Regions from separate parts of the Cupriavidus sp. WKF15 genome, predicted to be linked through region 2. Evidence: predicted binding sites of a transcription regulator. Region 2 holds the regulator's gene; the other holds the start of a gene.
What was found. Region 2 encodes FliA, which starts transcription of late flagellar genes. Its sites were predicted from a motif close to CTAAAGTTTNNNNNNNNNNNGCCGNTA; they were not measured.

Region 1 (15,484 bases), 530 kb from region 2:
CACGCGCTGGTGGCGGCGGCCCAGCTCAATGTCGTGGAGTTCCACACCTGGAACGCCAGCAAGCACAGCATCGACCGGCCCAACCGCATCGTCTTCGACCTGGATCCCGGTGAAGGCGTGCCGTGGCCCCATATGCGCGAAGCCGCGGCGCTGATGAAGGCGTGGCTCGATGAACTGGGGCTCGGTAGCTTCGTGAAAACCAGCGGCGGCAAGGGCCTGCACGTAGTGGTGCCGCTGACGCCACGCGCGGGCTGGGACGAGGTCAAGGACTTTGCCCGCGACGTGGTGCTCCACATGGCCGCCACGATCCCCAGGCGCTTCGTCGCGAAAAGCGGCGCCAGCAACCGCGTTGGCAAGATTTTCATCGACTACCTGCGCAATGGGGTAGGCGCCACCACGGTGGCGGCGTTCTCCGCACGTGCGCGCAGCTGCCTGGGCGTGTCGGTGCCGCTCGCCTGGGACGAGCTTGACGGCCTCAAGGGCTCCGACCAGTGGACCGTGGCCAATGTGGCGCCACGGCTGGACGAGATCGCGCGTCACGATCCGTGGGACGCCTATGCCGGTACGCGCCAGACCCTTACGCGTGCAGCCGCCCGGCTGGCGCGCGCCGGAAGGAGCAAGCCATGACCCGGTCCTTCATCCGCTATATGCGCCACGTACGCCAGGCGCTGCCACGTCCTCCACGGCGCGCGCTGGTCGCGGCGATGCTGATGGCCGTGGCCCTGCCGGCAGGTGCGCGCCTGCCGGCACCCACGCCGGAGCAGCAACAAGCCGCCGACGCGCGCAAGGCCAGGGAAGCCGAAGAGGCAAAGCACCAGGCCGAACGCCTGGCCCAGGCGCAAGACCGGATCGCCGCGGAGTTTGGCAGGAAGGGAGCCGGCACTGCCCCGGCAGCCCCCGACGCGGGCCAGGTTCCGCAAAAGGCCACGGAAGCGCCGCAGTCCGCGGGCCCGCACGGCGGCACTTCTCCGAGCGCCGAGGCACATAGCGGCGAAGTGGCACGGCACTAGCAGAGGCCTGCCGTCGGCACGCCTTTTGCGCATCCCACCCTGTGGTCCCACCGATAAGGGATCGACCGTCCGCTCAGTCACAGAAGGGGGAACGCACCGTGAGCATAGCCAGGCATGTAATTCGTACAAAACCCGCGCGGCTGCACCAGGCAGTTTTTGCAGTCTTTAGCGTCTTGAGCGTCGCATGGCCCCGATGCGAAGGCTGGCGGCCATGAACACGAACGCCTCCCGCAATGGCCCGCTCCTTCTGAACGTCGAGGATCGCGAGGGAGCGCGCTACGTCAAGAGCAGCATCCTGCAACGGGCTGGCTTTTCGGTGATCGAAGCGTCTACCGGCCAGGCTGCGCTGTCGCTGGTGCGCCAGCATGCGCCCGCGCTCGTATTGCTGGCACTGGAGCTGCCCGATATCAGCGGCTTTGAAGTCTGCAGGCGGCTCAAGACCGATCCCATCCTGGCGCGCACGCCGGTCCTGCTGACCTCACCCGCACTGGCCAGTTCCGTGCAGCGCGTGCAGGCGCTCGAGTGCGGTGCTGACAGCTTCATCGCCGAGCCGTCGGAGCCCGAGGAACTGGTCGCAAGCATCCACTCCCTGTTGCGCCTGTGCCAGGCGGAAGATGCCTATCACCGCACCAGCCAAGCTCTGCACGATAACGAGGACATGTTCCGCCAGCTCGCGGAATCGCTGGTCGACGTGGTGTGGCTGCTGGACGCGCGCGAGCGTCGCCTGCTTTTCGTCAGTCCGCGCCTGGCGGAACTGTGCGGCCAGTCGCCTGAAAGCTTGCTCGAAGCCCCGCAACGTTGCCTTGACCGCGTGATCCCGTCGGATCGGGCGCGCGTGGCGAGCGCCTTTACCGCCATGCTCGGCGACGGCAGGCTCGATATCGAATTCCAGCTCATGCATGCCGACGGCGGCATCCGCGAGATTCGCGCGCGCGCCTTCCCGTTGCATCGGGCCGGTACTTCGGCCCTGCGCGTGGCCGGCACCTGCCAGGACGTGACCACCCAGAATCGCGCGCGGCGCACGTTGCGGGGCGAAGAGCACCGCAAGGAACAGTTCCTCGCAATGCTCGCGCACGAACTGCGCAACCCCCTGGCCCCGATGCGCAGCGCCGTGGACCTGCTGGAGCAACCCGCCCCCACGCCCGCGGACATGTTCCGCGCGCGCGACGTGATCGGCCGTCAGCTCAGGCACCTGGCACAACTGGTGGACGATCTGCTCGACATCGCCCGCTTCAATCAGGGAACGATTACGCTGCGGCAGGACCTGGTCGAGTTGCGCGGCGCGCTCAACACCGCGGTCGAATCCGTCCGGCCGGTCCTGGAAGCGCAGCGGCACACGCTGCGCCTGGCGTTGCCCGAACAGCCGTTGCCAGTACGCGGCGACATGGTCCGGCTCACCCAGATCTTCAGCAACCTGCTGCATAACGCCGCTGCCTACACGCCGGCCGGCGGCCAGATCAGCATCGGCGCGACAACCGTCGACGGACGCGTCGCCGTGCGCATCCACGACAACGGCATGGGCCTGACCGGACCCTTGCAGCGCTTGCTGTTCGATCCGCTGGCACCGATGGAGTCCGGTGAGCCCGGTACAGAGAACGGTGCCGGCGGCGCATCGGATACCGCTGGCACGCATCCTGCCGTGCTGGAAGGCCCTGGCATCGGCCTGACGCTGGTGCAGCAACTCGTGCGGCTGCACGGCGGCAGTGTCCGGGCCGAGAGCCCGGGCCCTGGCGAAGGCAGCACGTTCATCGTCGAGCTCCCCGTCGAGCCATGGCAGAACTGGCATCCGGCGGACACCATGACGCCGCGGCCATCCGGTCCGCCGCGCGTGATCATGGTGGTGGACGACAACACCGACGCCCTGGAAGCGATGAGCATGGCCCTGCGCACGCTGGGACACACCGTGGTCACGGCGGCGGACGGAGAGAGCGCCGTCGCGCGCGCGCCGCAAGTCAAACCCGATGTGGTGTTGCTTGACCTGGGCATGCCCGCCATGGACGGCTACGAGACCGCCCGGCGGCTGCGAGCCTTGCCTGAGATGCGCGGCGCCACGCTGGTGGCGCTGACCGGCTACGGCCGGCCGGAGGACCGCCGCCGCGCGCTGGAAGCGGGCTTCGACCGCCATCTGGTCAAGCCGGCCAGCCTGGACGCCCTGACCCGGTTGTTCGAGGAGCCCGGCGGCTGACGCGGCCGCCGCACCAATCAGCCACTACCTGGAGTCCCGGACCATGCATACCACCCCAGATCCCGACATCCCTTCGCGCAAGCCGGAAGTCCCGCCGCCGGAACCGCCGCCGGGGCCGCCCGAACCCGTCATCGACCCGCCACCGGGCGACCTTCCGCCCCCGCCGCCGCAACGCGCGGGCGCTTGAGCTTGAGCCAGGGAGACCTATCGTGTCACGCATCATCTGGAAGGGCGCGATCAGCTTCGGCCTGGTGAATATCCCGGTCGTGCTCCGACCCGCATCGCGCAGCCAGTCGCTTGACCTCGACCTGCTCGACGTGCGCGACATGGCACCGGTCGGCTACCAGCGCATCAACAAAAGCACAGGCAAGCCGGTCGACAAGGCGCACATCGTCAAGGGCTATCAGTACGAGAAGGGCGAGTATGTCGTGCTGAGCGACGAGGACTTCCGGCAAGCCAATGTCGAAGCCACGCAAACCGTGGATATCGTGAGCTTCGTGCCCACCGGCGAGATTCCTCCTTACTACTTCGACACGCCCTATTACCTGGAACCCGACAAGCGCGGCGAACGCGGCTATGCGCTGCTGCTGGAAACCATGCGCCGCACCGGGCGCGCAGCACTCGCGCTGGTCGTGCTGCGCAACCGGCAGCACCTGGCCGCCATGCTCGTCGAGGACGATGCACTGGTGCTGAACACCCTGCGCTTCGCCGACGAAGTGCTGCCGATCCCGCACCTCAAGCTGCCGAAAGCATCCCGCGCCAAGGCCAGCGGCGCGCACGCGCGCGAAATCGGCATGGCCGTCAAGCTGGTCGAGGACATGAGCGAGGCGTGGTCGCCTGAGCGGTACCGCGATACCTATCGCGACGACCTCATGGCGCGCATCGAGGAAAAGATCGAAACGGGTCACACCCATCAGCTCACGCCAGCCGCCGAAGAAGCGGAAGCGCCGCGCCAGGGTGCGAAGGTCATCGACATGGTGGCGCTGCTCAAGAAGAGCCTGGATCACCACGGCAAGCGAGAGACCGCCAGAAGCGAGCCAGCGGAAACGAAGGCGCCGCGCAAGACCACGCGGGGCACCGCGGCGAAGAAGCATGCAGGCGCTGCCAGGCATGCGGCCGGCAGCCGCGCGTCCGCTAAGCGGCCTACCCACGCCGCCGCGGGCAAGTCATCCTCCACTACGCGGAGCCCCGCGCGACGCAAGCACGCATAGAAGCACACATAGCCTGCGCCACTGGCTCGGCTCCGTAGTGGCTACTGGCGCCCGACCGGGCGCCAGTCATTGATCGGCGCAGTCAGCGCGACGACACCTTCAGGCTGTCGTTGACCGACGTTACCCCCTCGACGCCGCGGATCGTCTCCAACGCCATGTCGTGCTGTTCCTTGCTCGGCACAGTGCCGCTCACATTGACCGTGCCATCCTTGGTCTTGACGTGGATGCCCGTGGATTTCAGGTCCTTGGCCGTCAGCAGCCTGGTCTTGATCTTGGTGGTGATAGCGCTGTCCGTCACGGCTTGCTTGGCCTTGTCGGCGCCCATGTCATGGCGGGCCGGCGGCGCCGTGTCGCGGTCGATTTCTGCCCTTCCCGGCATGCCCGGCGCGGAATTGGCCGGCGGCGGCGCGGCCGTGTCGACGGCCGCGCGCAGGAAACCGCCAGAATCAAGCGCGAAAGCGCTGCCCGCGACGGCCGCCAGTGCAGCCGCCAGGCAGGCCTGGCGCAGCATCGGAGCGGTAGGTCGGCTGGTTTGCATGGTTCTCTCCTTGCAAGGTGACCGGAACTGCCACCCCAGCGCGTGCGCTGCTTTCGCGACATGGCGTGGAGCAGTCCTCAAGGTTCCTCTCTGCAAACGCCGTACCTGCGGGTTCCGGAAAGCCGGCCGGCGCCTGGCGCGGTGCCGGCTGCGCAACCGGCCCGTGGCTGTGTAAATCAGAGCAGCGCTTTGTAAATCCGGAGGCAAGCCGTCGCCGCCATCCAGCGGAATCCCGCCACCAGCGGCGTCGCCGGGCCTGGCATGCGGCTTGCGGCAAAGCTTCACGCGGCAGTTCGCCGCGTTATGGAGACAGCAATGGGACAGCAGCAACAGCAGCCGGGGCAATCGCAGCAGGGCCAACAGGGTCAACAGGGCCAGCGGCAGCAGGAGCAGTCGCAAAGCGGCCAACGCAGCGGCCAGCAGGGTTCCAACCAGGGCCAACGCTCTGGCGGCGGACAAATGGGTAATCAGGACAAGGGTAGCGGCCAGCAGCAGCAGGAAAGCGGCAAGGGCTCGCAGCAGGGCCATCAGCAGGGACAGGGAGGCTCGGGCGGTCAACGCCAGCCGTGATGGCTGATGGGCGCCGATCCGGTGCCAACGCCATGTTTCTCCGGGCGGGCAGCAACATGCGGTGTTGCCAGAAGCCGGGAATTGAATGAGCCGGAGTTCTTCGGGATTCCGGCTCTTTTTGTTCTTTTGTACCTGCACCGGCCACGGCGATTGCGCGGTGGGACCTACACGTTCGCGTCTTCCCGTGTATTCTGACCGTGACTCGCAACGCATCCAGCCACCTTTGCCAACTTCCACCGATCCGGCGGCGGGTCGCCGCCAGGGCCAGTATCTCGACCGCATTTCCAGCCGCCTGCGCACCACGGCCGGGGCGCAGGTACGCGCACTCACGCGCAGCAACTCAGGCCTGACGCTCGACTACGACAACCCGCCCGGCGACCCCGGGCTATTTGGCCCCGACGCGATCTGCTGGCGCGTACATGCCGATTTCCCGGCCATGCTCGCCGGCGGCGTCAGCGCCCTGCTGATGCAGACGCTGCACCCGCTGGCGCTGGCCGGCGTCTGGGACCATTCGACCTTTCGCGCCGATATGCAGGGCCGGCTGGGGCGCACCGCGCAGTTCATCGCGGGTACGACCTATGGCAGCCGCGCGGACGCCCTGGCACTGATCGACCGCGTGCGGCGCATCCACGCGCACGTCAGCGGCAGCGCGCCGGACGGCAGGCCCTACGCCGCCGACGACCCGGCATTGCTGACATGGGTGCACGTGGCGGAAGTCTCCAGCTTCCTGGCCGGCTACCTGCGCTATGTGGGACCACTGAGCGAGGCCGAGCAGGACCGCTACTACGACGAGGTTGCGCAGATTGCCGAACGGCTCGGCGCCACCGCCGTCCCGCGCTCGCGCGCGGCGGTGGCGGCCTATCTGGAAGCCATGCGCCCGCAGCTCGAAGCCAGCGCGCGCACGCGCGAGGTAGCGCGGCTCGTGATGAAATTACCCGTCGCCAACCCGATGCTGGTCCCGGCGGTGCGCGTGATGGCCTACGCGGGCATTGCGCTGCTGCCCGACTGGGCGCGCCAGATGCTGAACCTGGATCGCCCGTCGATCCGACGCCCCGCGTCGCTGGCTGGAATGCGCGTGCTGGCGCCGACACTGCGCTGGGCGCTCGGTGCGGGACTGGCCGCGCGCGCGCGGCGGCGGGTGGCGCGCGGCGCCTGAGCCGGCGTCAGGCTACTCGGCCGCCGCCGAGGCCGCGGCAGGGCTGCCGCGCAGCGTGGCTTCGCGCAGGCGCACGACCAGGAATGGCGAGAGCAGCGACACGGCCGCGCTCAGCAGGAACAGCAGCCGGAACGCGCGCTCGGCGGCTGCGCGCACCGCTGCCGCCTCTGCCGGCGGCGTGTCGGCCGCCAGCGCCTGGTGGAACATGCTCATGAGCACGTCTTCGCCGCCGGACAAGTCCGTCACCGTCATGCCGCCGTGGCGCAACAGTGCAATCAGCAGCGTGGTCAGCACCGCCACGCCCACCGCCCCGCCGAGCATGCGCGAAAACGACGTCAGCGCCGTGGCAATCCCCACCTGCTGCGGCGGTACGGCGTTCTGCGTGGCAACCAGGCCACTCGGCAACTGCAGGCCGATGGCGAACCCGAGGGCCACCATCACCAGCGCGCTCAGCCATACCGCAACCGGGTCGACAAAGGCCAGCGCCACGATGGCCAGCGGCGCCACGCAGGCACCCGCCATCTGCAGCGGCTTGTAGCGGCCGGTCCAGGACATCAGCCGCCCCGCCGCGAACGCGCCGAACGGAATCGCCAGCGTAAGCGGCACCAGCCGCAGCGCGGCAGCATCCGCCTGCGCGCCGCCCACGACCTGGAAGCGCAGCGGCAGCAGCACCGACATCGCGATCAGCTGGAAAAAGCAGATGAACAGCGTGGCACAGCAGATGGCCACGGTCGGCACGCGCAGCATGGCGAGCGGAATCACCGGGTCGGCCGCGTGCCGCTCCTGCCAGAGGAACAGCGCCAGCGCGGCCACCCCGGCGACCAGCAGGGCAAGTGAATCGGTGCGCAGCGGCGACTGGCCCTGCCCCAACCGTGTGAGGAACACCAGCACGCCACTGAGCCCGCCACCGAACAGCAGCGCGCCGAGGTAATCGATGCGATGGCGCCGGCCACCGGCCGGCAGGAAGCGCAGCGCGCGCCGCACCACGACCAGCGCCAGCAGGGCAAGCGGAAGGTTGATCCAGAAGATCCAGCGCCAGGACAGGTAATGCGCGAGGTAGCCGCCGATCACGGGCCCGGCCATGCTGGCTACCGCCCACACGCCGCTCACGTAGCCCTGGTAGCGCCCGCGCTCGCGCAGCGGCACCACGTCGGCAATGGCGGCCTGCGACACCGAAATCAGCCCTCCGCCCCCCAGGCCCTGCAGGATCCGCGCAACAATCAGCTGCGGCATGGTCTGGGCCAGCGCGCAGACCACCGAGGCCAGCAGGAACAGCACGATCGCGAAGGACAGGACCGAGCGCCGGCCCAGCACGTCCGAGAGCTTGCCGTAGATCGGCGTGGCCACGGTCGAGGCCACGAGGTAAGCGGAGATGACCCAGGCCATGTCCTCGAAGCCGCGCAGCTGCACGGCGATCTCGGGCAGCACCACGGCAACGATCGACTGTTCGAGCGCGCCCAGCAGGATGGCGAGCATCAGGCCGAACAGGATCTGCATCACCGGCGGCTGAGTCGCTGCGGCCGACGAGGAAAGAGGCGGGGCATTTGCCGCGCGGGGCGGCTCGGAGGGAACTGCGGTCATCGGCACCAGCGGCGGCAGGCATGGCGGCCGCGCGGGGCGCCGCTTGCGCCAGGTGGACCGGCCTGCTCTTGCTTCGAAGATCAGGAAGACCGGTTATTGTAGGCGTTTTGCGACATTGGCGCCGGCGCTGCCCCGCAGATGCCCGGCGCCCGGCGCAGCCGGGTCAGAAGGTTTCCCAGTCGCCGCTATCGGCCATGGCCGGCTGGCTGGGCGCCGCAACCCGGCGCGCCCCGGACTTGAGCACCGGTTCCTGGCGCTGACGTGCGACAGGCTGGCGCTGTGTTGCCGGCTGCGCAGGTGCGCGCCTGGCCAGCACCGGCTGTGGCGTCGCCTTGCGCTGCACTGGCGGACGCACCGCCGCCGGCACGGCTGGCGCACGGGTGCTGCGTGCCGGTACGGCACGTGCTGCCGGTGCCGGCTGCGGCGGCGCCGGCGCGGGTTCCAGCTGCCGGGCCGGCGTGGCGGCGGCCGACGCATGGCCCGCGGCAGAGTTCTGGGCGACGTCGAACCGGCCCACCTCGCTCACCAGGCCGCCGGCCTGCTGCATCAGGCTCTCCGCGGCGGCGGCGGCCTGCTCCACCAGCGCGGCATTCTGCTGGGTCATGCTTTCCATCTGCGTGACGGCCAGGCTGACCTGCTCGATGCCCGAAGTCTGCTCCGAGCTGGCCGCGGAAATCTCGCCCATGATGTCCGTCACGCGGCGCACCGCGCCGACGATGTCGTCCATGGTCTTGCCGGCCTGCTCGGCCTGGCGTGCACCGTCCTGCACCTGCCGCACCGAGCCGCCGATCAGCTCGGCGATCTCCTTGGCCGCGGCCGACGAGCGCTGGGCGAGGTTACGGACTTCGGAGGCCACCACCGCGAAGCCGCGGCCCTGCTCCCCGGCGCGCGCCGCTTCCACCGCGGCATTGAGCGCCAGGATATTGGTCTGGAACGCGATGCTCTCGATGACGCCAGTGATCTCCGCCACCTGCGTGGACGATTTGGAAATGCTGTCCATGGTCTGCACCACGTCGCGCACGACGCGCCCGCCTTCGCTGGCCACATCCGACGCATTGACCGCGAGCTGGTTGGCCTGCCTGGCGTTGTCGGCGTTCTGGCGGACCGTGGAAGTCAGCTGCTCCATCGAGGCTGCGGTCTGTTCCAGCGAAGCCGCCTGCTGTTCCGTGCGCTGGGACAGGTCGGTGTTGCCGCGGGCGATCTCGCGCGTGGCGCCGTCAATCGAGCCGGACGCCTGCTGGATGCCATGCACCAGTGCCGCGAGGTGGCGGAAGGCACGTTCGAGCGCCGCCAGCATGCGGCCCATTTCATCGCGGCTGCGCACGTGGAACGCGTGGCGCAGGTTGCCGGTGGCCAGCGCCTCGGCGGCCTCCAGCGCTTCGCGCGCGGGGCCGGTGATCGACCGCGTGATGGCCGTTCCCATCACCACGGCAAGCAGCACCGCCAGCGCCGTCAGGCCCAGCAGCACGTTGCGGGCCCAGGCGAAACCTTCGTCGGCCTGCTTGACCGCGGCCAGGGACAGGTTGCGGCCGCCGGCCATGATCTCGTCGAGCTTCCCGAAATAGGGGCCTTGCGCCGCGGGCAGGGTCGCCACCAGCGCCGCGCGCGCTCCGGCGAACTCGCCCGAGCCCAACTGGCGCAGCACCATGTCCAGCTGACCGTTATACCCTTCGCGCGCGGTGACTAGATCGGAAAAGGTCTTCTGCAGGTCGGCACGGCCGGAAGCCGCGATCAGCTTGCCCAGCGCATCGAGCGTGCCGCCCATCTCCTTGCGCATGCCGTCGATACGCTGCGTATTCCGCTGGACCAGCGCGGAATCTTCGGTCAGGGCGGCATCGCGCACCATCACGCCGATTTCCAGCGCATTTTCCTTGACGTGGCCCAGGTCGATCACCTTGAGCAGGCGCCCCTCCACGGTCAGGTGCATGGAGGCATTCATGCCCGCCAGCGAGGCCACGCCATATACCGCGACACCGACCAGCAGCAGCACCACCAGCGTAAAGGCCAGGGACAGGCGGGTCCCTATGCCAAGGTTTCTCAACCAGGCCATCTCACTCCCTCCGGACATTCCGTGATCAATCTTCTTGTCGTGTGCGCGCACGGGATCGTTGCCGCTGACAACCGCCGCACGGCTGCCTATCGGCGATGACCGAACACTTCTTGAAGGGAATTTGGAATTGAGGGGGAAAGTGCCCGCATTTCGTCCGATGGGCGCCTTGGACTGTGCCTTTTAATCCTGCCAGGCATCCCGACGGTCACACAGCCGCGGTGCACCGAGAGGCGTAGCCAGTTCGATGTGGGCCCCAAAAAAAGAAGCCCACGCGCGGGGTGCTCGTAGGCTTTCCAGGACTGCTTCAGAGCCAGTTAGCTCTGGTATGAATATAAACGTGCTTACATGAGGTGTAAATCCCGCTTCTATCAGTGAAGGCCCCAATTGAATGCGCATAGAAAGCCACTTTTCGGCGCCGTTCGGCCTGGGTCCGGAGTTTCGGGATCATCCTATGTCAGTGCACACTTATGTGCAAATTGCCAGTTTGTAAGCATTTCAGGAAGTCTTCGGCCGGTCTGTCGGCCTCGGTCGACAGACCTCTAACTCAAACGAGTTAGAAAATGCAACCAATTATCTAGAGCAAAACCTCTAGCTCATTGACGAGGAATCGATCCGTCGGTGTTTGTAAAAATTTGTTACTCTCGTCCCTGAAGTATTCCCCTTCTCACTTGGCCGCACCGGTCGCCGGCAAGCGCGTGAAAGACAAGGACCCACGTCCGGATCCGGCGCACGCCGCGGCGCACACGGGGCCTGCGCCTGTTGCCGGTACCGGGAGCGAATGTTTCGCCCATCGCGCTGACAGGACCATACTAGTTAACAGTACTAGTAGTCGGCGGACCGCCATCAGCCGCCAGAACCCATGCGGGCTCTTCCGGAGTCGTTGTGAAGAAGGAAACCAGGCCCCCGCGAAACAGCCGGAAGCTGCAGCACCAGCAACTTGCGCCCCATGCTGTCAGCCGCGCTCCGGTCGTCGTCTATCTGTGCAATGGCACCCGGCTGCAAGGCGTGGTGATCGCCCTGGACGACTATTTGCTGATGCTCGCGAAGGACGTGCACGACAGCAAGCCGCTTGTCGTATACAAGCACGCCATTGCCATGATCACACCGGCCGGCGCCGGGGGCGAAGCCCTGCCTGCGCCCGAAGCCGATACGGCGCCGGGGTTCGTGCCTATCTATATGCCGCGCAAGCGCCGGCGGCGATAAAGCGCACCGTTACCCCGCGCGGCGACCCAGGGCGCCCCAGACCGCAGTCGCCCCTCTGTTGCGATCCACCGAAAAGATCACTCTAAACCTTTCCGGACACGTGTCGATAACCCAAGCAACGGAGGCACTCTACGCCCTGCAAAGCAGGCTGCCGACGTTACGGCTAGCAGCCGGAATGCCAAAAAACTTTGCATACAGGAGTCGTAAATGGCGCAAGTCATTAATACCAATTCGTTGTCTCTGATGACTCAGAACAACCTGACCGCTTCGCAATCGCAGCTGAACACCGCGATCCAACGCCTGTCGTCGGGCCTGCGCATCAACAGCGCCAAGGATGACGCTGCTGGCCAAGCCATTGCGAACCGCTTCACCGCCAACATCCGCGGCCTGACCCAAGCCCAGCGCAACGCCAACGACGGCATCTCGCTGGCGCAGACGACCGAGGGCGCGCTGACTGAAGTAAACAACAACCTGCAGCGTATCCGTGAACTGAGTGTGCAGGCTGCCAACGGCTCGAACTCGTCGTCGGACCTGAAGTCGATTCAAGACGAAATCACCCAGCGCCTGGCTGAAATCGACCGTACTTCGCAACAGACCGATTTCAATGGTGTGAAGGTTCTGTCGAGCAGCGCCAAGCCACTGTCGATTCAAGTCGGCGCTAACGACGGCGAAACCATTTCGATCGACCTCAAGCAGATCGACTCCTCCACCCTGGGCCTGAATGGCTTCACTGTCGCCAATAATAGCCTGAGCGTCAGCAACCCGATTACCACCGTTGCTGCCGGCGGCGCCGCGGCTGCCGTCAATGTGGACCTGTCGGCCGCTGCCACCTCGCTGGGCGTCAACGCCGGATCGCTGTCGCTGCGCAATGTTACTGGAACTGGCGACTACGTCGTCCAGAGCGGCAACGACTACTATGCTGCATCCGTCGATCAGACCACGGGCGCTGTTAAGCTAAACACCGTTGACATCACCGTCGCAGATGCAGCCAACGGCAATTCGGCTGGTTCCGCCGTAACGGGTATGCTCGTCAAGGTTGGTGCAAACGCCGGTGGTACCGCTACTGGCTACATCACCATCCAGAACAAAAACTACGCGGTTGCAGGTTCTGCACTGGCGGATGGCGGCGCGGCCGGCACGCTGAACGACAACCAGACTGCGACGACGATCAACCTGAGCGCCAACGGTGCTACTGCCGCCAATGCAGAGTTTACTGGCGCTGCTACCGCTTCGCCGCTGGCCAAGATCGACGCCGCACTGAAGACGGTTGATGACCTGCGCAGCTCGCTGGGTGCCGTGCAAAACCGCTTCGACTCGGCCATCGCCAACCTGGGCACGACCGTGACCAACCTGTCGTCCTCGCGTTCGCGCATCCAGGATGCTGACTACGCAACGGAAGTGTCGAACATGACCCGCGCGAACATCCTGCAACAAGCTGGTACGTCGGTTCTGGCGCAAGCCAACCAGACCACCCAAGGCGTGCTGTCGCTGCTGCGTTAATCGCAACTGCGCTGGCAAAAAAGGCTGGGCCGCAAGGCCTGGCCTTTTTTGCCGGGAGCGCTTTGCAGGCAGACCACTGCCTGCAAAGCGTTTCCGACGTTGAACCACGCCAAACCGGACGGAGCAAACCATGGCGTCTTCCCCGACAGTGACCCCGATCGCAGTGCGACTGCCATCCGAAGTGCCCACAGGCGCCATTGCCACACCGGTTGCGGCAGACACCCAGACGCGCGGTGGTGCCCGCAAGCCCGATGCCGAGCGTACGAAAGTTTCCGGCGTACCCGCCGAGACGTCAGCGGCAGTTGGGGAATTGGTAGACGTGCTGAAGTCCACGTCAATCAGTCTTCGCTTCGAAATTGACGACATCACTCACCGCGTCATCACCAAGGTAGTCGACAAGGAAACTGGCGAACTGATCCGGCAGATGCCCACCGTGGAAGTCCTGCGGATTGCGCGCGCCATGGACAAGCTGCAAGGGCTGTTCGTCAGCCAGGCCGTGTAAGCGCGGCCACCACGCAAAGCAACATCAGTTGAAGAAGAGGTAACAAAAAAATGGCATCGATCTCCTCCCTCGGCGTTGGCTCCAATCTGGACCTGAACACCCTGCTTTCCCAGTTGCAAACTGCCGAGCAGGCTCCTCTCGATGCCATCAACGCGCAGGCCAAGAGCTACCAGGCCAAGCTGTCAGCCTTCGGCCAGGTGCAAAGCGTGGTAAGCGCCTACCAGGCCGCCGCCAAGAAGCTCGCCGACGCGACCACTTTTGCCGCCGTCAAGGCGACCGTGGGTTCGACCGACGTCATATCAGTGTCTACGGCGTCCAATGCAGTGCCCGGCAACTACAGCATCACCGTCGGCACGCTTGCGACGGCCCAATCGCTGGTCAGCGGCGGGGTTGCGGACCAGAAGACTGCGATTGCAGGCAGTGGCGGCGATATCGTGTTCGATTTCGGCGAGGCGCTGGCCACCGACGCAACGGCCACGCCGACGAGCACGAAGAAGGTCACCATTGCCGCCAACGCCTCATTGGCCGATATCCGAGATGCCATCAACAAAGCCGGCATCGGCGTCACGGCAAGCATCGTCAACGACGGCAGCAGCACGCCTTACCGCCTGGTCCTGACTTCGGACAAGACCGGTACGCAGGCCACCATGCGCGTATCGTCGGCAACCACCGAGTTGAACAACCTGGTTGCCTTTGATCCTGCCCCGACGGCCACCAGCAACGCCATGGAGCAAAAGGTACCGCCGGCCAATGCCACGCTGAAGATCAACGGCATCGACGTCGTGAGCCAGAGCAATACCGTGGTCGACGCCGCGCAGGGCGTGACGATGAGCCTGACCAAGACCGGCACCACGTCACTGACGATCACGCGTGACAACGATTCCATCAAGTCGTCAATCCAGGCATTCGTCACGGCGTACAACAACATCCAGAGCACGGCCCAGACGCTGACGGCGTTCGACACGACAGCAAAAACGTCTGCCGCGCTGACCGGCGACAGCACGCTGCGCTCGATCCAGCAGCGCCTGCGCTCGATGCTTGGCGGCACCATGCCGAACGGCAACGGCGGCACTATCACGCTGGCGGACATCGGCATCAAGTTCGATGCCAAGGAAGGCACCATGTCCCTCGACGACACCAAGCTGACCAAGGCGCTCAACACCAACCTGGGCGGTGTCACCGCCATGTTCTCGAGCACGACGGACACCGGTGGCATCGGCAAGCGGGTGAGCGACTATGTCGACGGGCTGACCCAGACCAATGGTACGCTCAAGAATGCCCAGGACGGCATCACGCAGACGTTGAAAGACCTGGAAAAGAACTACAACAGCACGCAGGACCGCATTACCGCCACCATGGACCGCTACAAGGCCCAGTTCACCCAGCTCGACCTGCTGGTCAGCCAGATGAACCGCACCAGCAGCTACCTGACGCAGCAGTTCTCCGCGCTGAGCAATTCGAACAAGTAACCGCCCCGGGAGCCAATCCATGTTCGCCCGCCAAGCCATCAACGCCTACGCCCAGGTAGGCGTCCAGACCGGCGCCATGAGCGCCAGTCCGCACAAGCTGATCACGATGCTGTATGACGGCGCCCGCGCCGCCATCGCACGGGCGAAGTTCCACATGGAAGCCGGCGAGATCGTGGCGAAGGGCAACGCCATTTCCAAGGCAATCGAGATCATCGACAACGGCCTGCGCGCAGTGCTGGACCATGAGGCAGGCGGCGAGATTTCCGCCAACCTCGAATCCCTGTACGAATACATGGTGCGCCGGCTGATGCTGGCCAACCTGCGCAGCGATGTGGCGCTGCTCAACGAAGTCGATGCATTGCTGGAGAATCTGGCCTCCGCCTGGGCACAGATCGACGAAGCTGCACAGCAGGCGGACCACCAACCTGCCCTGCAAGGCAACTGAGATGACTCACTTCTCCCCCATCGTCACTTGCTACGAGGAAATCCTCGTGCTGTCTGGCCGCATG
Region 2 (15,484 bases):
CCACGCACCTGGGCTCCGTGCTGGATGTGGTGATCCGCCACCGCTTGCCGGTGTTCTACGTATCCACCGGCCAGCGCGTGCCGGAACACCTCGAACTTGCGAATGGCGCCGCGATGGTCGAGCGCGCCTTTCTCACGCCGCGCCGCGGTTCCGTGTTCGCCGACGCCGACGCCGCGCGCAGGCAGGCAGGCGGCCTGGAGGACGCGCCGGCCCGCCAGGGCGGAGCCGACGACGTGCTGCGTTCGCTGACCGACAGCACGGACGCGCTGAGCCAGTGTGTAAGCGAGCTCAGCGCCGCGCAGCATGGCTTCGACCTGGCACGCCAGCTATGGCAGCAGCGCGCGGCCGATGCGCCCACGCTGCGACCGATGGCGCAGCAGGTGCGCGAGGCCGTCTGCCGCGACGTGAACCGCGAGTGCGACCAGTTCGTGCTGTCGCTGGCCGCCACGCTGCAGGTGCCGGTGCCCGGGCGCCGTGCGCCGCAGTCGATGCTGCATACGCTCTGGCTTGGCGATCGCACCGGCATGCCGCTGGCCGCGACGGTCACGCCTGCCGGCCGCGCCGGCCAGGCCATGGGTGAAGCGGACGCCGAGGCTGCCACGCTGCGCGCCACGCTTGGCGCGGCCCGGCCTGTGGTCCATCTCGTCGATGCGCTGCCGGCGGGTGCTACGCTGGCGCGCTGGCACCAGTCCGGCGAACGCTGGGTGGCCGCCGCGCGCAAGACCGCGCGTGTCCTCTGCGGCGGCTCGGCCTGGAAGCTGGATGCCCTGGCGGACACGCTGACGTTCCACGCCGTGGGCGAAGTCCCGGTGCGCGGCCGCGAAGCCGTGCAGTGGCTGGCAACGGCTGATGTGCGCGTGCCGGAAGGCCCCGTGCGCGGCCGCGGCGCGCCGGAAGGCGGCATCGATGCGCATCTCGTGATCGCGAGGACGGTCGACTACGCCTCGGGCGAGCTGCTCGAGACGCGCTACCTGCTGTGCGATCCGCAACTGTCGGGGCAGGCCGCTCATGTTGCGCGCTGGTCGCTGTGGGCTGACAGCGCTGAAGCCCAGCTCCGCACGCTGCGCCATGCGCTGGATCATTTTGCGCAAGATGGCGAAGGCGCCAGCGCTGCTGGTGGCGGCCTGGCCGCGCTCCAGCTCGGGCTGACCGCACTGCGCCTGGAACACTCGCCGACGGCCACCGCACCGGCCTTCCTGGCTCGCCTGGCAGGCCGGACTGGCACGCGTCAGCCGGGCAGTGCGGCGGTGGCCGGCCCGGTGCTGAACGAAGGCATGGGCCGGCTGCTGGCCTTGCTGGACGTGCTGGAGAACTATCCGGGGCGACAGTCTGTCGACACCGCCGTCACCCCTGACGCCGTCGACAACGCCGATGCCGGTGTTGCCGCCGGTTCCGCGGAACCGGTGGTGCCATCACAGGACGATGCGATGACCGGGCTGCCCCAGCTCATGGCTCCGGGAGTGCCGTCGTGAGTACGCTCGCGATGGACCAGGCGGAGAGCCTGCGACGCATGCTGGCGCCGCGCGTGATGCGCCGGATCGCCGTGGTGGGCAGCGAACAGGGTGCCGGCGCGACCACCATTGCATCGGGCCTGGCGCAGGCATTGGCGATGCAAGGCGAACGCGTGCTGCTCGTCGATGAAGCCACGGCAGGCCACGCCGTGCGGCTCTCTGGCGCGGAACCCGCCGGAACGCTCGCGGACGTGCAGGCGGGACGCCTGACGCTGGAGGCAGCGCTCGGCGTGCGCCCGGCCGGTGCTGTCGCGGTGCTGCCGGCTGGCCAGGCATTGCCGAACGGGGCCCAAACCATGGCTTCGCTGTCCGGCTTTCGCACTGTGCTGCTCGATGCCGCGACGGATGCCGATGGCGCGCTCTCGGCGCTGGCCGGTGCCGCACACAATGTGCTGGTGGTGATGCGCCCGGAGCTGGCCTCGATCACCGCGGCCTATGCCTGCATCAAACGCCTGCACCATCTGTACGCGTGCCGGCATTTTCACCTGATCGTCAACATGGTGGCCACCGAGGCCGCAGTGCAGGCGATTACCGGGAACCTGGCACGCACGGCGCGGCAATACCTGGGCGTCGAGATCAGCAGTGCTGGCTGGCTGCCGGCGGATCCGCTGGTGACCCGCAGCGTGCAGCTCGGGCGCTGCGTGGTCGAAGCCTACCCGGCCGCGCCAGCCACGACCGCGTTGCGCCGGGCCGCCAGTGGTGTCGGCGCATGGCCATTGCGCGCCGAGCCGGCCGCGCCGGCGGCACAAGCAGCCGTGGCGGCCTGACGTCATGACCGTTCGCAACAGACAACGCCCCTGACTCGCCGGCCCACCGCGCGGGCAGGCTTTGCAAGCAAGCATTCACGAGAATTCCACCATGTACACGATCCAGGGAAAGCTCGAACAGGCCGACGTGGTCAAGACCCACGCGCAGCTGGTGCGCCGCATCGCGCTGCAACTGGCCGCCAAGCTGCCGGCCAGCGTGCAGATCGATGACCTGATCCAGGCCGGCATGATCGGCCTGCTCGATGCTGCCAAGCGCTATGAGGACACGCATGGTGCGCGTTTCGAGACCTACGCCAGCCAGCGTATCCGCGGCGCCATGCTCGACGAGGTGCGTGCCAACGACTGGCAGTCGCGCAGCCTGCGCCAGTTCACGCGCCGCATCGAACGCACGCAGCGCGGCCTGGAACAGAAGCTGGGCCGCGCGCCGCTGGATTCGGAAGTTGCGCAGGAACTGGAGATGCCGCTGGGCGAATACCAGACCGTACTCAACGAGGTCTATGGCTGCCAGCTCCTGCACTATGAGGACTTCGAGCGCTCCGGCGAAGAGGACTTCCTCGACCGCCACCTTGGCGTCAGCGAAGACGGCAATCCGCTCACGCACTTGATGGAGAACGGCATGCGCGAAGCGCTGATCCGTGCCATCGACCGGCTGCCCGAGCGCGAAAAGCTCGTGCTGTCGCTGTGCTATGACCAGGAACTCAATTTGCGCGAGATCGGCGCGGTGCTCGAGGTGACCGAATCGCGCGTCTGCCAGATCCGCGGACAAGCCATCACACGCCTGCGCAACCAGTTGCGCGGGCTGCTCTGATGCGTAGCCAGGCGGCCATCGGGCGGGTTGTCATGCATGCCATGGCGGCCGCGCTGGCTGCGGTCGCCACCGATGCGCGGGCGGCACCCGAGGCCGGCACGCGGCATACCTGGAGTGCGTCGGTCAACGGACCGGCGCTGTATGGCCGTGGCCAGCGCACCGTTTCTCCTCCCATCCTGCCGAGCGGCAACCTGCCGCAAGCGGAGGGCGTCATCACCTCGGTACGCTGGCGCTACAGCTTTGTGGGGACACCTCCTGCGGACCTGCAGGCGTATCTTTGCAATGCCCAACGCTGCGTGATGCTGCCGCAGTCGGAGGGCCAGACCGATGCCTTCGATGGCGACGACGCGACGCAGGGCTTTGTGTTTGCTTTCCGGTTGCCCGGACAGGGTGCGGTAGCACCGGTACTGCAGGGCAAGAGCAATCAGGTGATCGTGGGATTCCGGTAGGAAAGACTGCCCTCTGGCCTTCCGGCAGTGCGACGGTTCGGCGGCGGGTACCACGCCGGCGCCGGTGTGACGCCCGGGCCCACATCACATTAGCCTCCTGCCCCAGCCCGGAATGTTCTGTTTCCATGCCTCCGATCATTCGGTAGCATGTCGCCATGCTGTCTCGTGACAGTGTTCACGGCTCTTCGTAGCCACTTCGTAGCCAATCTCTTCCGTCATGATCCCATCGGATCCTGCAGGGCGTTGCCTCCTGCCGGGAGGGCCCGGTCACTGGCTTCAGTCGGCAATGTGCTGCGGACACGGCTGAATGCATTGGAGGAAGAAATGGAAAGTCAAGTTGCCGACGTGCTGATCATCGGCGCCGGACCCGCGGGCTCCGTGGCGGCCGGGCTGCTGCGTCGCCAGGGTATTGGCGTGCTGGTGCTGGAGAAGGAAACCTTCCCGCGGTTTTCCATCGGCGAGAGCCTGCTGCCGCAGAGCATGGAATACATTGAGGCGGCCGGCATGCTGCAGGCCGTAGTGGAAGCCGGCTTCCAGTACAAGAACGGTGCCGCGTTCGCGCGCGGCGATCGTTATGTCGATTTCGATTTTCGCGACAAGTTTTCGCCCGGCTGGGGCACCACCTACCAGGTACAGAGGGCCGACTTCGACCACGTGCTGATCCGGGAAGCGCAGAAGCAGGGCGCCGAAGTCCGCTTCCGGCACCAGGTGACCGATGTGGATGTGTCGGGCGCGCAGCCGGTGGTGACCGCGCGCGATCCCGACGGCAACAGCTATCGCGTCACCAGCCGTTTCCTGCTGGATGCCTCGGGGTTCGGCCGTATCCTGCCACGGCTGCTGCAGCTTGAATCGCCGTCGGGCTTTCCGGTGCGCAGCGCCATCTTCACGCATGTCGAAGACCGCGTGATGCCAGGCACGTTCGACCGCAACAAGATCCGCGTCGGCATTCATCCGCGGCATGTCGACGTCTGGTACTGGACCATTCCGTTTTCGAACGGCCGCTGTTCGTTGGGCGTGGTTGCGGAGAAGGCTTTCCTCGACGGCTATGCAGGCAGTGACACGGAACGCCTGCAGGCGCTGGTGAACGAGGATCCGGCCCTGGCGGGCCTGCTGGCCAATGCGGTCTGGGATACGCCTGCGCGCCATATCGCGGGCTACGCGGCGAACGTGAAATCGTTGTGGGGCAAGGGCTATGCACTGCTCGGCAATGCGGGTGAATTCCTGGATCCGGTCTTTTCCTCGGGCGTGACCATTGCATTCAAGTCCGCAAGCCTGGCAGCCGGATGCATCGCACGCGAGTTCGCCGGAGAGACCGTGGACTGGGAGGCTGAATATGCGCGGATACTGAAGTCAGGCGTCGATTGCTTCCGTACGTTTGTCGATGCCTGGTACGCCGGGAGTTTCCAGAAGCTCGTCTTTCATCCCAATGCGACGCCCGAGGTGCGCCGCATGATCTCATCCGTGCTGGCCGGTTATGCGTGGGATCGCTCGAATCCGTTCGTCAGGGACCCGCAGCGAGGGCTCGGCGTGCTCGGGCAGTACTGCGACGACTGAACGCCGCCGGCTTCAGCCGCTGGCCAGGCTAACGCCGCCGACGCCGGCGGCTGCCTTGCCATTCTTGCCGTACAGCCCCGAATCGCCGCCGCTATGCTGGCGCAGCACGTTGATCGCTTCGCGCGTGTGGTCCAGATGCGCGGAAACAATCGCGCCATTGAGCTGGTTGCTGTCGCGCGCGCCGCGCGCGGCGAAGATCAGCTTGCGCCAGGCATCGCCAACTGCCGGGTCGATATGGCGGCCGAGCAACTGGCCCTGCGGGCCGGGGCGCAGTCCGAGCGCGCCCATCTGGGCTTCGCGCGCGGCAACCTGGCGCGAGAGTGCCTGACCCAACTCCACCTTGCGTGTGAGCAGCCCGCTCAGGGACTGGAAATCACCGCTCTTGAGGGCTTCGCGCTCTTCAGTGAGCAGTTGGCCGAACGCCGTGACGGCTTCGGTTTCTTTCTGCAGGCTCTGGATCAGGGGCTGGCTCATGGCTGGCGGGTATCAGTGGACGTCGCCCTGGCCCAGTTCGCGCAAGGTGGCGAGCAGGCCATCGGCGATCTTGCCCGGGTCGATCCTGATCCGGCCTTCGGCGATGGCCTGGCGGATCTCTTCGACCTTGGCGGTATCGATGTCGTCATCGGTTTCGTTGGCCAGGCGGCTGCCGATTTCACGGACCTGCGCGGCCAGCGGGCTCACGCTCACGCCGCTCGAGGTGGCGACGGGAGCACTCTGTCCGGCCTGCGGCCGCACAGTGCTGTCCGCAGCCGGGGCGTCGGCCGGCCTGGACGAGGTGGAGTGGTTGATCTTCACGGGCGTTCCTTGCTGGGTTCCATTGTCATTACGGACGCCTTGGCGAAATCTTTAGGGAAATCTCGCTACGACGGCAGGATTGGCACGCATTGTCGCACGCCGGCCAGCCCCGCATCCCAGTGTCCAGCGGTGCACTTTCAGCCGGTCACTGCAGGACGACGGTGTCGCCGCTGCGCACCAGGCCGCTCACGACTTGCCCATTGCGCAGGCGGATCTGCACCGAATTGCCAATGGCCGCATCGGCCAGTACCTTGCCTTCACTGGTGATCTGGAAGGCGTCGCCCTCCACTGCGACGGTGACCGTCTGCCCCGACTTCACGGCAATCGACTTCTTCAGCAGGTCGCTGCGCATCGGCGAGCCCGCCGCGATGCGGTTGGCGGTCACGGCGCCGACGACCTGGGCCGGATCGGTGATCACAGCCCGGGGCAGCGTGGACAGGTCGCCCTGGCGCACTTCCAGGTCCGCCGGCGTCACCGGCTCGCCGGGGCCTAGCGCGCGCACGGCGACGTAGTAGTCGGACAACACCGACACGCGTGCCTGCATATAGCGAATCCACGGCCGCTCACCACCGCAGCGCACGCCTACCGAGACGCGGCCCCACGGCGAAGTGCCCGGCGGCAGGAACGGGTCGGGCGATACGCACTCCGGCGCGCGACCGCCTGACGGCGGCTGTACCTGGACGCTGGCCTTGCCTGGCAGGCCGGCAGTCTGGCGCAGCAGGAACTGCTCGACCGATGCGCGCACCGGGTCTTCCGGGAATGGATTGGTCGCTTGTGCGGCGACCGGGTTGGCCTGTGCCGGCGCGGCCATGGGCGCGCCGGCCATGGCCGACAGGACGCCTCCTGCCAGCAGGGCCAGCGCCGGCCTGATGGCGGCGCGATCGATTTTCTTCATGTCTTCATCCCAGCAAGGACGATGTGCGGCAGTCACGCGCCGATTCAGCCGGACCCGCGGCCGCACGCAAGGAAACGGGTCCCATTGTAGGTAGGCGGCGCCAGGCAAGCCCTGCGAATTGCATGGATTTCCCGTCCTTATTCATCCGATTGGCGTGACAGGGGTGAACCTAAGATGCGATCCCTGAAGAAGGTCGCCCTTCGTCGTTTGCCTGAAGTTTGCTCCACACGGAGATGCTTACATGATTGACAGACTCGACGCGGCATTTCGCTTCCAGCAGGAAGCGCTGAGCCTGCGGACCCAGCGGCAGTCGGTGATTGCCTCCAACATCGCGCATGCCGATACCCCCGGCTACAAGGCTCGCGATTTCGACTTTTCGAGCACGCTGGCGCAGACCATGGAGCGCGGCCACCGTCCTGAAGGCGTGTCGTTGTCGACCACGTCGGTGCGCCACTTGCCGGCGCAGGCCCCCACCCGCGACGACGCCGATCTGGCCTACCGTATTCCGCTGCAGTCGAGCGTCGACGGCAACACCGTCGAAATGGATACCGAGCGTGTCGCCTTCGCCGACAACTCCGTGCACTTCGAGTCGAACCTGACCGTGGTGAGTTCCAAGATCAAGACCATGCTGGCCGCAATCCAGCAGTAAGCGCCGGAGAAACGCATGCCAGCAATGAACATCTTCGACGTCGCGGGTTCGGCCATGGCTGCGCAGTCGCAGCGCATGAACGTGACCGCGTCCAACCTGGCCAACGCCGACAGCGTGGTCAGCCCGGACGGCCAGGCCTACCGTGCCAAGCAGGTCATTTTCGGCATGGCGCCCACGCCGGGCCAGAGCGACGTGGGCGGCGTACAGGTGCGAGGCGTGATGGAAGACCCGTCTCCGCCGCGCATGGTGCACAACCCCACGCACCCAATGGCCAACGCCGACGGCTACGTGGTCATGCCCAATGTCAACCCGGTGGAGGAGATGGTCAACATGATCTCGGCCTCGCGTTCCTACCAGGCGAACGTAGAGGTGCTGAACAGCGCCAAGAACATGATGCTCAAGACGCTGACCATCGGCCAGTAACGACAACGGAACACTTCAACGCGACATGACTACTACCTCTTCGGTCAACGGCACCAGCAGCACCTCGAGCATCAACAGCACGCTCCAGAGCGGCAGCTCCAGCGCGGCGGATCTGCAGAACAACTTCCTCACGATGCTCGTGACGCAGATGAACAACCAGGATCCGCTCAATCCGATGGACAACTCGCAGCTGACCTCGCAGCTGGCGCAGATCTCCACCGTGAGCAGCATGCAGACCATGAACGCGACGCTGAACCAGCTGCTGAGCCAGGTCAGCGCCAGCCGCGCCATGGATTCCGCGGCCCTGATCGGCCGCACGGTGATGGTGCCTGGTTCGCACGTGTCGGTGAAGGACGGCGTAACGGGCCAGATTGGTGTCGACCTGCCTTCCACCGCCGACTCCGTCACGGTCAGCGTGCTGGACCAGGGCGGCAATGTGGTGCGCACCATCGACATGAAGGGGCAGGTTGCCGGTGTGCACGACATCACCTGGGACGGCAAGAACGATGCAGGCGCGCTGGTGGCCGACGGCGACTACACCTTCAAGGTCAGCGCCACGGCCAACGGCAGCTCGGTGCAGCCAGTTGCTCTGGTCTACGGCAAGGTCCAGAGCATCAGCGGCGATTCGTCCGGCGTGCTGGTCGACGTCGGCAATGGCCAGACCGCGGGCGTGAACGACGTCCGCCGCATTCTCTGATTTCGGGCGGTCCGCGCAGGCGCGCGGCCAGCGTAACGACACTTAGACATATAAAGGATCTACCATGGGTTTCGGTCAAGGTGTAAGCGGCCTTAACGCCGCCGCATCCAATCTGGACGTGATTGGCAACAATATCGCCAACGCCAACACGGTCGGCTACAAGCAGTCCTCCGCGCAGTTCGCAGACGTCTACGCCGGTACCAAGATCGGCCTGGGCACGCGCGTGAACTCGGTGGTGCAGTCGTTCAACCAGGGCAATATCGAGGCCACGGGCCGCTCGCTCGACGTGGCTATCACCAGCGGCAGCGGCTTCTTCCGCCTGACCAACTCGGACGGCTCGGTCTACTACTCGCGCAATGGCCAGTTCCAGCGCCAGGACGACGGCCGCCTGACCAATATGCAGGGCCTGCAGGTCACCGGCTACCCGGCGGGCGTGACCCCGGGCGGCGGCGTGCAGCCGCAGCCCCTGGTGATCAGCAATGCGCAGATGAACCCGCGCGCCACTTCGACCATTACCTCGCAGTTCCAGCTGGACTCGCGTCTTTCGCCGCCGACAAACGCGTTCGCGACGACGCCCGCCAACCCCGCCGCGACGCCTCCGACAGCAGCGGTGATGCCGACCAGCGACATGTTCAACTACAGCACGGCAATGAACGTCTACGACTCGCTGGGGAACAAGCAGCAGGTAACAGCGTATTTTGCCAAGGTCGCGAACGGCGCCGTCACTAATCCGGGACCTCCTCCTGTGACTGCGCCGGCTGTAGCCGGTGGCACTGACTGGCAGATGTACATGGTCGACACGAGCGGCAATGTCTTGAGCGGCTCGCCGGTCACGCTGTCGTTTGACAGCGCGGGGGCCCTGAAGTCACCCGCTGCCGGCGCAACCAGCATCACCATGCCGGCAGGAACCGGCGCCACGACGGGGCTGCAGGCCAAGATCGATTTCACGGGCACTACGCAATATGGCTCCGACAATGACGTCAAGCAGCTGAGCCAGAATGGCTACACCTCGGGCAGCCTGCTGGGCTACTCGGTGAACGCCGACGGCAGCATTACCGGCAACTACTCGAACGAGCAGACCCAGTCGCTGGGCACCATCGCACTGGCCGCCTTCGGCAACGTGGAAGGCCTCAAGCCCGAGGGGGACAACGTGTGGTCGGCCACCAACGCATCGGGCCAGGCCCTGCTGGGCGTTGCGGGCGGCAGCCTGGGCACGCTGCGCTCCAATGCCGTGGAAGCTTCCAACGTCGACCTGTCGGGACAGCTGGTCAACCTGATCGTCGCGCAGCGCAACTACCAGGCCAACGCGCAGACCATCAAGGCGCAGGACACGATCATGCAGACGCTGGTCAATCTATAACTCCGACTGCCTGAGCTGAATCGCTGCCATGGACCGCATGATCTACACCGCCCTGTCGGGCGCCAAGCAGATTCTCGACCAGCAAGCCGCCGTGTCGAACAATCTGGCCAACGTCTCGACGCCGGCATTCCGCGCGCAGATCAATATGTACCGCGCAGTGCCGGTTGTTGGGCAGGAATCGCCCACGCGCGCCTTCACGCTGACGTCGACGCCCGGCGCCGACATGCGCGCGGGGCCGCTGACCTATACCGGGCGCCCGCTGGATGTCGCCCTGCAGGGCAACGGCTGGCTGGCGGTACAGGCGCGCGACGGCAGCGAAGCCTATACCCGCGCGGGCTCGCTGCAGGTCGCGCAGGACGGGCAGGTGCAGACCAGCAACGGCCTGCCGGTCATGGGCGACGGCGGCCCGCTGTCGGTGCCGCCGGGTTCCCAGGTCACCATCGGCAGCGACGGCACCATCACCGCGCGTGGCCCGGGCGAGGCCTCCGCGGGCCTGGCGCAAGTCGGCAAGCTGCGTGTGGTGAATCCGCCGGCGGACTCGATCGCGCGCGGCGATGACGGCTTGTTCCGCCTGCGGCCGGGCGCGCAGCCGCTGGAGGCCGATCCGACCGTGCGCGTGGTATCGGGCGCGCTGGAAGGCAGCAACGTCAATCCGACCGAAGCCATGGTCGACATGATCGCCAATGCCCGCCGCTTCGAGATGCAGATGAAGATGATCACCGGCGCCGACACCAACGACCAGCGCGCCAACCAGTTGCTCTCGACCAACTGAAGCGGCCGCGCCGCCCACCCGTGAACATATGACGCGCCGTTGCCCGCGGCGCCACGCAGGACACCAAGGAACAACATGATCCGCTCTCTCTGGATTGCCAAGACCGGCCTCGATGCGCAGCAGACGCAGATGGACGTGATCTCGAACAACCTCGCCAACGTCTCCACCACCGGCTTCAAGCGCGGGCGCGCGGTGTTCGAGGACCTGATGTACCAGAACATCCGCCAGCCCGGCGCCCTTTCATCGGATCAGACCACGCTGCCTTCTGGCCTGCAGCTGGGCACGGGCGTGCGCCCGGTCGCGACGGAACGCATCCACACCCAGGGCAATCCGCAGCAAACCGGCAATGCGAAGGACGTGGCCATCATCGGCCAGGGCTTCTTCCAGGTGGCGATGCCTGACGGTACCACGGCCTACACCCGCGACGGCTCGTTCCAGGTGGACCAGAACGGCCAGATGGTGACAGCCAGCGGCTTCGTGATCCAGCCGGCCATCACGATTCCGGCCAATGCCACGTCAATGACCATTGGTCGCGACGGTACAGTGTCCGTGACCCAGCCGGGCTCGAGCAACAACGTACAGGTTGGCCAGCTCCAGCTCGCGACCTTCATGAACCCCGCGGGTCTGGAAAGCATGGGCGAGAACCTGTATGTGCAGACCGATGCCTCCGGTGCGCCGAACACCACCGTGCCAGGCCTGAACGGCTCGGGCACGCTGCAGCAGAACTACGTGGAAGCTTCCAACGTCAATGTCGTGGAAGAGCTGGTCAGCATGATCCAGACCCAGCGCGCCTACGAGATCAACAGCAAGGCCGTGCAGACATCCGACCAGATGCTGCAGCGCCTGACGCAGATGGGCTGACGGAGGTACCATGGCCAACATGCTTTCCCGCCTGGGCGCGCGCGTTCTGTATTGCCTGGCCGGCCTGGCATTGCTGGCCAGCGGCGGCTGCGCGCTGATGCCGCGCGAGCCGCTCGTGCAGTTGCCGACCACCGCGCGCGCCGAACCGCGCCCGATGGGTCCGGCAACCGGATCGATCTTCGCGTCCTCTTATGCCGGCAACCCGCTGTTCGAGGACCGCAGGCCGCGCAATGTGGGCGATATCCTGACGATCGTCATCACCGAGAACGTCAACGCCACCAAGAATTCGGGCAGCAATGCGAGCCGCACCGGCAGTACCTCGCTGGCATTCGACGCCGTGCCCAAGGCGCTGGCCGGCTTGTTCAGCAGCAGCTCGAACGCGAGCATCAATGGTGCCAACGCGCTGAAGGCCAGCGGCGGCGCCAGCGCGGCCAACACCTTCAACGGCACCATCACCGTGACCGTGCTGGAGGTGCTGCCCAACGGCAATCTGGTGGTGTCCGGCGAAAAGCAGCTCGCCATCAACCAGGGCGCGGAATTCATTCGCTTCTCGGGCGTGGTCAACCCACGCACCATCACCGGCGACAACGGTGTGCTGTCTACCCAGGTGGCCGATGCCCGCATCGAGTACACCGCCAAGGGTTACATCGACGAAGCACAGAACATGGGCTGGCTGCAGCGCTTCTTCCTCAATGTCTCTCCGTTCTGATCCGTCCATGTCCGCTCCGATGCTTGCCCGTTTCCTGTCGAGCCTGCTCAAGGCCAGCGTCACTGCGCTGGCCGTGGTGGTGGCGTTCGGCTTTGCCGCCAACTTTGCCCGTGCGGAACGCCTGAAGAACCTGGCGACGTTCCAGGGCGTGCGCGACAACCCGCTGGTGGGCTACGGCCTGGTGGTCGGCCTGGACAATACCGGCGACCAGACCATGCAGACGCCGTTCACCACGCAGAGCCTGACCAACATGCTCTCGCAGCTCGGCATCACGCTGCCGGCCGGCAAGAACATGCAGCTCAAGAACGTGGCGGCGGTCATGGTGACGGCCACGCTGCCGGCCTTTGCCCAGCCGGGCAGCCAGCTCGACATCGTGGTGTCGTCAATGGGCAATGCCAAGAGCCTGCGCGGCGGTACGTTGCTGATGACGCCGCTCAAGGGCGCGGACGGGCAGGTCTATGCCATTGCGCAGGGCAATATGCTGGTCGGTGGCGCCGGTGCGTCGGCCAACGGCAGCAAGGTGCAGGTCAACCAGCTGGCGGTCGGCCGCATCGCCAATGGCGCGATTGTCGAGCGTGCCGTCGCGGCATTCCAGCCAGACGGCGGCATCATCAACCTCGAACTCAAGGACACGGATTTCGGCACGGCCGAGCGCGTGGTGGAGGCCATCAACCGCTCCATGGGCGGCGGCGTCGCCGCCGCGCTGGACGGGCGAGTGGTGCAGGTGCGCGCACCGGCGTCGCCCGCGGCGCGCGTGGGCTTCCTGGCCCGCATCGAGAGCATCGACGTCACCCCGGCCAAGGCCGCGGCCAAGGTCATCCTGAACGCCCGCACCGGTTCCATCGTGATGAACCAGGCCGTGACCGTGGAAGACTGCGCCGTGGCCCATGGCAATCTCTCGGTGGTGATCAACACCCAGCCGGTCATCAGCCAGCCCGCGCCGTTCAGTAACGGCCAGACCGTGGTGGCACCGGTGTCGCAGATCGACATGAAACAGCAGGGAGGATCGCTGCAGATCGTGAAGGCCGGTGCTTCGCTGGCGGCCGTGGTCAAGGGCCTGAACGCGCTGGGCGCGACGCCCGCGGATCTGCAGACCATCCTGGAGGCGATGCGCGCCGCCGGAGCGCTGCGCGCCGAGCTGGAGATCATCTGATGGACAGCGGCATCTCCGCGCAGGCGGACCTTTCGCAGCGCTTCGCGCTCGACACGCAGGGTTTCGAGGCGCTCAAGCAGAGCGCGCGCAATGGCTCCGACACGACTACGCTGCGCGCGGCAGCCAAGCAGTTCGAAGCGGTGTTCACGCAGATGGTGCTCAAGAGCATGCGCGACGCCACGCCGCAGGACGGCGTGTTCGACAGCGAACAGGGCAAGCTCTACATGTCGATGCTGGACCAGCAGCTGGCGCAACAAATGTCCTCGCGCGGCATTGGGCTGGCTGAGGTGATGGTCCGGCAACTGGCGCGAGCCACCGGCGCGCAGGTTCCGCAGGGCATGATCGGTGCCAACGCGGCACCGGGTGCAACGGGCACTGCCGCGGCCGACGCCGAGATGGCGCAACTGCTGGACAGCCGCGGCGCAGGCGCCGCCGCAGCGGATGGCGATGTGCCCGCGATTGGCACCGTGGTGCCGGGCACGAGCTGGAATCCCATGGCCGGCCTGCGTCAGTACCGCTCGCAAGGTGATGACGGACAGGGCCAGGGGCAGGGCGAAAGCGGCATCGGGCCCTTGCCTGACGATGCGCCGGCCCACGTCACCGCCTTCGTCGCGCGCATGTCGGGCCCCGCCGAAGCGGCATCGCGCGCCAGTGGCGTGCCGGCGCGGCTGATCGTAGGCCAGGCTGCACTGGAATCCGGCTGGGGCCGGCGCGAGATCGCGCACCCGGACGGCAGCACGACGTTCAACGTCTTTGGCATCAAGGCCGGGGCGAACTGGAAGGGCCGCGTGGCCGAAGTCACGACCACCGAGTATGTCGACGGCCAGCCGCAGAAGGTGCGTGCGCGCTTCCGCGCCTATGGCTCGTACGAAGAAGCCTGCGCCGACTACGCGCGCTTGCTGACCAACAATCCGCGTTACTCGGCGGTGGTGTCGGCAGGCTCGGCCGATGAAGCGGCCCATGGCCTGCAGCGTGCGGGCTACGCCACCGATCCGGCTTACGGGCAAAAGCTCGTGCAGATCATGAAGAAGGTGTCGGCATAAGTCCGTCGCGGGGACGCCATCAGGCCGCTATCCGCCTGGCGTCCGGATGGTCCTAAAGTCTCCCGCCCGGATTGCCGATAACTAGCACATTCCCTGCCGCCGTGCCGATGTGCCGGAGGCATCCAACAGCATCCGGGGTCAGAGCAACATGTCTCTCTTCAGCATTGGTCTTTCCGGCCTGAACACGGCGCAGAACGCGCTGACGACGACCAGCCACAACTTTGCCAACTCGGCCACTGAAGGTTACACGCGGCAGAACACCATCGTGGCATCGTCGGGCGGCCAGTACACCAGCCAGGGCTTTTTTGGCATGGGGTCGAATACCACCACGGTGATGCGCGTCTATGACGAGTTCCTGACCGGCCAGCTGCGCGGCGCGCAGTCGGCCAGTTCGTCGCTGTCGACCTATTCCGACCAGATCAGCCAGATCGACAACCTGCTGGCAGACCAGAAGGGCGGCCTCGCGCCGCTGATGCAGAAGTATTTCGCCGCGGTGCAGGCCGTGGCCGACACCCCCGCGGATCCGGCGGCACGCCAGGGCATGCTGTCGGCCGGCCAGGCACTGGTGGGCCAGATGCGCGCGGCCAGCAATTACTTCGATCAGCTGCAATCGGGCGTAAACACGCAGGTCGGCTCCGCTGTCGATCAGATCAATGCCTATACCAGGCAGATCGCCAACGTCAACGGGGAAATCACCAAGCTCAAGGCAGCATCCGGCGGCCAGCCGCCCAACGACCTGCTGGATCAGCGCGACCAGGCCGTGGCCGAGCTGACCAAGCTGGTCGGCGCCAAGGTAGTGGTGCAGGACGGCGGTACCTACAACGTATTCGTCGGCAACGGCCAGCCGCTGGTGATGGGCACGGATTCCTACGGCCTGAAGGCGATTGCCTCGGCGGCCGATCCGAACCGTACGGTGGTTGGCTACACCCTCCCCAACGGCGCGGTGTATGAAAGCGAGGCCGGTACCATCACCGGTGGTTCACTGGGCGGGCTGCTGCAGTTCCGGACCGAAACGCTGGACTCGGCACAGAATGCTAT

Region 1: a site for FliA is predicted at 11,587-11,613, ahead of CupriaWKF_RS19535 (FliC/FljB family flagellin). Genes of this name have one in related genera too.

The regions. Positions count from the first base shown of each region.
Region 1 covers NZ_CP119573.1:467,432-482,915, forward strand. Annotated here, with positions in the region: gene ligD (DNA ligase D) at 1-627, shown strand, start outside; gene CupriaWKF_RS19490 (hypothetical protein) at 624-1,010, shown strand; gene CupriaWKF_RS19495 (response regulator) at 1,222-3,195, shown strand; gene CupriaWKF_RS19500 (hypothetical protein) at 3,239-3,382, shown strand; gene CupriaWKF_RS19505 (Ku protein) at 3,405-4,406, shown strand; gene CupriaWKF_RS34375 (BON domain-containing protein) at 4,489-5,652, opposite strand; gene CupriaWKF_RS19515 (oxygenase MpaB family protein) at 5,738-6,670, shown strand; gene CupriaWKF_RS19520 (MDR family MFS transporter) at 6,683-8,251, opposite strand; gene CupriaWKF_RS19525 (methyl-accepting chemotaxis protein) at 8,415-10,301, opposite strand; gene CupriaWKF_RS19530 (RNA chaperone Hfq) at 11,184-11,504, shown strand; gene CupriaWKF_RS19535 (FliC/FljB family flagellin) at 11,712-13,004, shown strand; gene CupriaWKF_RS19540 (flagellar protein FlaG) at 13,135-13,506, shown strand; gene fliD (flagellar filament capping protein FliD) at 13,557-14,975, shown strand; gene fliS (flagellar export chaperone FliS) at 14,995-15,420, shown strand; gene CupriaWKF_RS19555 (flagellar protein FliT) at 15,422-15,484, shown strand, end outside.
Region 2 covers NZ_CP119573.1:995,677-1,011,160, forward strand. Annotated here, with positions in the region: gene flhF (flagellar biosynthesis protein FlhF) at 1-1,472, shown strand, start outside; gene CupriaWKF_RS21885 (cellulose synthase operon protein YhjQ/BcsQ) at 1,484-2,278, shown strand; gene CupriaWKF_RS21890 (RNA polymerase sigma factor FliA) at 2,370-3,086, shown strand; gene CupriaWKF_RS21895 (flagellar protein FlhE) at 3,128-3,535, shown strand; gene CupriaWKF_RS21900 (NAD(P)/FAD-dependent oxidoreductase) at 3,860-5,089, shown strand; gene CupriaWKF_RS21905 (flagellar protein FlgN) at 5,102-5,563, opposite strand; gene flgM (flagellar biosynthesis anti-sigma factor FlgM) at 5,576-5,884, opposite strand; gene flgA (flagellar basal body P-ring formation chaperone FlgA) at 6,030-6,779, opposite strand; gene flgB (flagellar basal body rod protein FlgB) at 7,021-7,428, shown strand; gene flgC (flagellar basal body rod protein FlgC) at 7,444-7,851, shown strand; gene CupriaWKF_RS21930 (flagellar hook assembly protein FlgD) at 7,877-8,548, shown strand; gene flgE (flagellar hook protein FlgE) at 8,613-9,908, shown strand; gene flgF (flagellar basal-body rod protein FlgF) at 9,937-10,680, shown strand; gene flgG (flagellar basal-body rod protein FlgG) at 10,756-11,541, shown strand; gene flgH (flagellar basal body L-ring protein FlgH) at 11,552-12,250, shown strand; gene CupriaWKF_RS21955 (flagellar basal body P-ring protein FlgI) at 12,234-13,403, shown strand; gene flgJ (flagellar assembly peptidoglycan hydrolase FlgJ) at 13,403-14,446, shown strand; gene flgK (flagellar hook-associated protein FlgK) at 14,595-15,484, shown strand, end outside.